DNA from 2 places in the Streptomyces sp. C genome. Region 2 is predicted to be linked to the other one. Evidence: riboswitches for the same ligand, from Rfam matches in the RefSeq annotation. Region 2 holds a riboswitch; the other holds the start of a gene.
The links. Region 2 has a riboswitch for S-adenosylmethionine ahead of thrC (threonine synthase). Riboswitches for the same ligand answer to the same signal wherever they lie in the genome.
Positions count from the first base shown of each region.

Region 1: linked by a shared signal. The riboswitch ahead of SSNG_RS09880 (aminotransferase class V-fold PLP-dependent enzyme) and the one ahead of thrC (threonine synthase) in region 2 are both predicted to bind S-adenosylmethionine.

Region 1 covers NZ_GG657750.1:2,230,327-2,233,474, forward strand. Annotated here, with positions in the region: gene SSNG_RS09880 (aminotransferase class V-fold PLP-dependent enzyme) at 1-1,090, opposite strand, end outside; SAM riboswitch class IV at 1,320-1,436, opposite strand; gene trpD (anthranilate phosphoribosyltransferase) at 1,526-2,590, opposite strand; gene SSNG_RS09890 (cytochrome bc complex cytochrome b subunit) at 2,755-3,148, opposite strand, start outside.
Region 2 covers NZ_GG657750.1:4,290,109-4,293,256, forward strand. Annotated here, with positions in the region: gene SSNG_RS19275 (trehalose-6-phosphate synthase) at 1-138, opposite strand, end outside; gene SSNG_RS19280 (glucosyl-3-phosphoglycerate synthase) at 195-1,145, opposite strand; SAM riboswitch class I at 1,363-1,501, shown strand; gene thrC (threonine synthase) at 1,519-2,793, shown strand; gene SSNG_RS19290 (MoaD/ThiS family protein) at 2,837-3,115, shown strand.

The DNA of each region.
Region 1 (3,148 bases), 2.1 Mb from region 2:
TGTTCCAGCCGTCGACCACGAACGAGATGACGCCGACGCGCGGGGCGTCGTCCCCGAACAGGGACAGCACCCGCACCGCCGGGACCTCCGCCAGGCCCTCGCGGACCTTCGCGATGAGGTGCTCCTCCCGGGCGACGAGGTTCTCGAAGCCGGCCTCGCGCAGCGCGCGGCAGGCGGAGGCGATGGAGTAGACGCCGATCACGTTCGGGGAGCCGGCCTCGTGGCGGGCGGCGGTGGTGTGCCACTCGACGTCGACGCCCCCGTCCTCACGGCGGGCCACCTTGCGGGAGGCGCCGCCGCCCGCGAGGTACGGCTCCGCCTCCTGGAGCCAGTCGGCGCGGCCGGCGAGCACGCCCGAGCCGAAGGGCGCGTACAGCTTGTGCCCCGAGAAGGCGACCCAGTCCACGTCCAGCTCCCGTACGGAGACGGGGTGGTGGGGGGCCAGCTGGGCGGCGTCCAGCACGATCCGCGCGCCGTGGGCGTGCGCGGCGGCGGCGAGCTCCTTCACCGGCCACAGCTCACCGGTGACGTTGGACGCGCCGGTGACGCACACCAGCGCCGGGCCGTACGGCTCGCGGTCGGCGAGGGCCCGCTCCAGGGTGGCGACGGCCTCGCCGGGGGTGCGGGGGGCGTTGAGGTAGGTGACGCGGGCGTCGCCCCAGGGCAGCAGCGAGGCGTGGTGCTCGGTCTCGAAGACGAACACCTGGCAGTCGGCCGGGAGCGCGGCGGCGAGCAGGTTGAGGGAGTCGGTGGTGGACCGGGTGAAGACGACCTGGTCGGCGGGGCGGCAGTCGAGGAACTCGGCGACCGTGGCGCGGCTCTGCTCGAACAGGTCGGTGGACAGCTGGGAGAGGTAGCCGGCGCCGCGGTGGACGCTGCCGTAGTACGGGGCGTACGCGGCGACGTCGTCCCAGACCCGCTGGAGCGCGGGGGCGCTGGCCGCGTAGTCCAGGGCCGCGTAGGTGACCTCGCCGCCGGTGACCAGGGGGACGGTGACGTCCCGGCCGAGCACCGGGAGCGGCCCGTCACAGGCGGGGACCTCGGCGGCGGTGGCGCAGGCGGTGGCGGCGGCGTTCAGGGATGCGGACATGGCGGTATCTCCCGGCAGGCAGGGCTGAATGGCTTCGGTGTGCCCGTACGCGGGTACGGCGGCGCGCGGCGACGGCGGCCGTCAGGGGGTACGGGAAGGTCCTCGGACTGATCGGGGGTACGCGGAAGGGACCCTGATCCGAGGGTTGAAGAAGGGGCGGATTCGCCCTATCGCATTCGCTTGCTCACGGAAAACGCTCCTCGAGAGACCAGGACCCCTGGTGTCGAGGGATCCGCGCTTGCCGTAGGCCTTGCTGCCTACGACCTGGTCATCACCCGGGGCACCCCGCCACGGAAGGAGGGTTGCCGGACAGCAAGCCGGGGCCTAAACGCTGTCACTCGTGACCTTGGAGAGCATCCTGCCACAAGATCCCGCGCGCGCAAGACCCCGGTCCACATCGTGGACCGGGGCCGTGTGCGGAGGGACCGCTCGCGATCAGGAGTTGGTGGCCGCCACCCAGCGGTCCAGCACCGCACGCGCGGACCCGGAGTCGATGGACTGCGCCGCGCGGGCCATGGCGGCCGCGAGCTGCTCCTCCAGCGTGCCCGTGCCGGGGTCCAGCGCCACCAGGGCGCTCGCCGAGTTCAGCAGGACCGCGTCGCGCACCGGGCCCGTCTCCCCCGCCAGCAGGCGGCGGGCCACGTCCGCGTTGTACGACGGGTCGCCGCCGCGCAGGGCCGAGATGTCGACCGTGCCGATGCCGACGTCGCGCGGGTCGAAGGCGTGCTCGGTGACCTCGCCGTCGCGGACCCACCACACCCGGGAGGTCCCGGTGGTGGTCAGCTCGTCCAGGCCGTCGTCCCCGCGGAACACCAGCGCGGAGGTGCCCCGCTCGGCGAGCACCCCGGCCATGATCGGGGCCAGCCGCGGGTCCGCCACGCCGACCGCCTGCGCCTTGACGCGGGCGGGGTTGGTGAGCGGGCCGAGGCCGTTGAACGCGGTGCGCACCCCGAGGTCGCGGCGGGCCGAGGCGGCGTACCGCAGGGCCGGGTGGAAGACCACCGCGGCGCAGAAGGTGATGCCGGCCTCCTCGGCCACCTGCGCCACCCGCTCCGGGGTGAGCGCCAGGTTGACGCCGAGCTTCTCCAGGACGTCGGAGGAGCCGCTGGCGGAGGACGCCGCCCGGTTGCCGTGCTTGACGATCTTGGCGCCGGCGCCGGCGGCCACGATGGCGGACATGGTCGAGATGTTGACCGTCTTGGCGCCGTCGCCGCCCGTGCCGACGATGTCCACGGTCCGCCCGGGCACCTCGATCAGGTTGGCGTGGGCGTACATCGTGCGGACCAGCCCCGTGTACTCGGCCACCGTCTCGCCCTTGGCCCGGAGGGCGACGGCGAAGCCCGCGATCTGCGCGTCCGTGGCCTCGCCCCGCATGATGCGCTCCATCGCCCAGGCGGTGTCCTCGGCGGCGAGGTCCTGACGGGTGAGCAGCGCTTCCAGGATGCCCGGCCAGCCGCGGGCCGCCACGCTGTCGCCGCCTGCCGGGGTCGCAACGTTCATGGTCAGCTCCTGCTGCTCGTCGGGGTCGTGCGTCCGATGGAAAGGATCTCAGCCTATCCAGCCCGGGAGACGGCAAAGAGCCCCGTCCAGTCACTGGACGGGGCTCTCGCCGTGGCGACACCAGGACCGGCCGGGGCCGGTCCCTCAAGCGGTCGTGCCGGAGATCAGTGGTGGCCGTGGCCGGACTGGATCTCCTTGTACTCCTCCACCGTGGGCTTCGGAATCTGGTTGTTCTCCGCGTAGAAGCCCTTGCTGAGCTTCGCCCGCAGCTTCTCGCCGCGCGTCACCTTGCGCTCGACACCGTTCTCGTCGACCGTCGGGCCGATCTCGACCGGCTTGTACTGCTCGTGCGCGGTGAGCGTGTGCAGCTTGCCCTGCGGCAGCGGCTCGTGGACCTCGACGAACTCACCGTGCGGCAGGCGCTTGATGATGCCGGTCTCGCGACCGTGCAGCACCTTGTCGTGGTCACGGCGCTGGAGGCCGAGGCAGATCCGCTTGGTGGCGATGAACGCCAGGACCGGGACGACGAAGAAGCCGATCCGGACGAACCACGTGATC
Region 2 (3,148 bases):
CGAGAGTGCCGCGGACAGGCCGGAGACGAGGCCGCCGCCGCCGCGGCGGGCGCTGAGGGTGCCGTCGGTGTCGAGGGCGTACGAGAGCGGGCCGCGGTTGGCGGCGACGAGTACCTGGGGAGCCACGGGGGAAGCCATGTCGCGAACCTAGCCCGGGGCCCGCTCGCTCAAACGTCCGGGAAATGTCCGGTTCGTCACGCCACGCGCCGACCCGCGTACTCCTCGATCTCCGCCATCGGCGGCCGCTCCTCCGTGTCCACGGCGTACGTGCGCGGCACGAACCCGTCCGGCCCCCGCTCGAACTGCGTCAGCTCCGGCCGGACGAGGTGCCCGCGCGAGAGCCGCAGCTGCGCGGTGCGGTAGATCGCGGCGGCCATCCGGCCCAGGGCCTGCCCGTCCTGGTGCCGGTGCAGCCGGACCCCCACGTCCACCTGGGCCAGCGCGTCCAGTCCGACCGTGTGCAGCGCGTCCACGAGCAGGCCCAGCTCCACCCCGTACCCGACGGGGAAGGGGAGACGTTCCAGCAGGGAGCGGCGTACGGCGTACTCGCCGCCCAGCGGCTGGACGAAGCCGGCCAGCTGGGGCCAGTGGAGGTTGAGGAGCGGGCGGGCCACCAGCTCCGTGACGCGGCCGCCCTGCCCCGGCGTGTCGCCGAGGGGGCGGTCGTACATGGCCTTGACGAACTGCACCTGCGGGTCGGTGAGCAGCGGCCCGACGATCCCGGAGACGAAGGCGGAGTCGAAGTCCCGCAGGTCGGCGTCGACGAAGCAGACGACGTCGCCGGTGGTGGCCAGCAGGGAGCGCCACAGCACCTCGCCCTTGCCGGGCAGGGCCGGGATGCGGGGCAGGATCGAGTCGCGGTGCACGACGCGGGCGCCGGCCTTGGCCGCGACCTCGGCCGTGCGGTCGGTGGAGCCGGAGTCGACGACCACCAGCTCGTCCACCAGGGGGACGGGCGGGGCCTCGATCAGGTCGCGCCGGATGATCTCGACGATCTCCCCGACGGTGGCTTCCTCGTCGAGCGCGGGCAGCACCACGCTCACCGTCGTCCCGGCCGCCCGTTTCCGGTCGAGCAGCTGGTCGAGCGGTCGGTCGGCGGCGGACCAGGAGCGGTCTGCCAGCCAGCGCTCCACCTCATCCAGCACTCTCAGCACCCCTTGGGCATGTTTCGGGCTTCTCTTGGTCTCTGCGGCACTCGGCTCATTTGGGCCGAATTGTGATCCATCTCGCGGTTCGGACGGCTGTCTCAACCGCCCGTCCCTTCGGTTACAGTCTTGAACAACGCGAGAGACCACCGCATGCCGGGGGTCCCGCGCACAAACGCACCGGCGCGCCGCAGAGCGCGTGTGTCCGGTGCCATACCGCTCATCCAGAGGGGCAGAGGGACACGGCCCGTTGAAGCCCCGGCAACCCTCCAGTCGGTTCTCGCCAGCGCGAGGCCCCGGCTAGGGAAGGTGCCAATTCCGTCTCATGGCGAAGTGCGCCATGGGGAAGATGAGGAGAAAGGGCCTCGCCATCATGGCTGCACAGACTGTCGCCACCTCTGTCGACCTCGGACCCGCCACCGGACTTTCCTGTCGCGAGTGCGGTACCCGCTTCGAGCTCGGCCCCATCTTCGCCTGCGTCGAGTGCTTCGGCCCCCTGGAAGTCGCCTACGAGCTGCCGCTCGGCGACCCGGAGGCCCTGCGCGCCGCGATCGAGGCCGGTCCGAACAACATCTGGCGCTACGCGCCGCTGCTGCCCGTCCCGGTGGACGTGGCCTCCAAGCCGAGCCTGAACCCCGGATTCACCAAGCTGGTGGACGCCGAGAACCTGGCCAAGGAGCTGGGCGTCACCGGCAAGCTCTACGTCAAGGACGACTCCGGCAACCCGACGCACTCCTTCAAGGACCGCGTCGTGGCCATCGCCGTCGAGGCCGCCCGCGCCTTCGGCTTCACCACCCTGTCCTGCTCCTCCACGGGCAACCTGGCCGGTGCCGTCGGCGCCGCGGCCGCCCGTGCGGGCTTCCGGTCCTGCGTGTTCATCCCGCACGACCTGGAGCAGGGCAAGGTCGTCATGGCCGGTGTCTACGGCGGCGACCTGGTCGGCATCGAGGGCAACTACGACGACGTCAACCGCTTCTGCTCCGAGCTCATCGGCGACCCGCTGGGCGAGGGCTGGGGCTTCGTCAACGTCAACCTGCGCCCCTACTACGGCGAGGGCTCCAAGACGCTGGCGTACGAGATCTGCGAGCAGCTCGGCTGGCAGCTGCCCGACCAGATCGTCATCCCGATCGCGTCAGGCTCCCAGCTGACGAAGATCGACAAGGGTCTCCAGGAGCTGGTCAAGCTCGGTCTCGTCGAGGACAAGCCCTACAAGATCTTCGGCGCCCAGGCCGAGGGCTGCTCCCCGGTGTCCACCGCCTTCAAGGCCGGCCACGACGTGGTGCGCCCGCAGAAGCCGAACACCATCGCCAAGTCCCTGGCCATCGGCAACCCGGCGGACGGCCCGTACGTCCTGGACATCGCGCGGCGCACCGGCGGCTACGTCGAGGACGTCAACGACGAGCAGGTCGTCGAGGCCATCAAGATCCTGGCGCGCACCGAGGGCATCTTCGCCGAGACCGCGGGCGGCGTGACCGTCGGCGTGACGAAGAAGCTGATCGAGAACGGGCAGCTCGACCCGGCGCTGACCACCGTGGTCCTGAACACCGGTGACGGCCTCAAGACCCTGGAGGCGGTGGCCGCGGACAGCGGCCAGACCGCCACCATCCGCCCGAGCCTGGACGCGTTCCGCGCCGCCGGCCTGGCCTGACCCTTCCCCCCTGACCTGACACATCCGGAAAGGCGGTAGCGCCATGAGCGTCAACGTCCGCATCCCCACCATCCTGCGCACCTACACCGGCGGCGCCGCCGAGGTCCCGGCCGAGGGTGCGACCCTCGCCGAGGTCATCGAGTCCCTGGAGAAGAACCACCCGGGCATCGCCGCGCGCGTCCTGGACGACCAGGGCAAGCTGCGCCGCTTCGTGAACGTCTACGTCAACGACGACGACGTGCGCTTCGAGGGCGGGCTGCAGGCGGCGACGCCGGACGGCGCCGGCGTCTCGATCATCCCGGCCGTCGCCGGCGGCTGCTGATTCGCGGTTCCGTCCGCGGCTGACGCGTTCAGA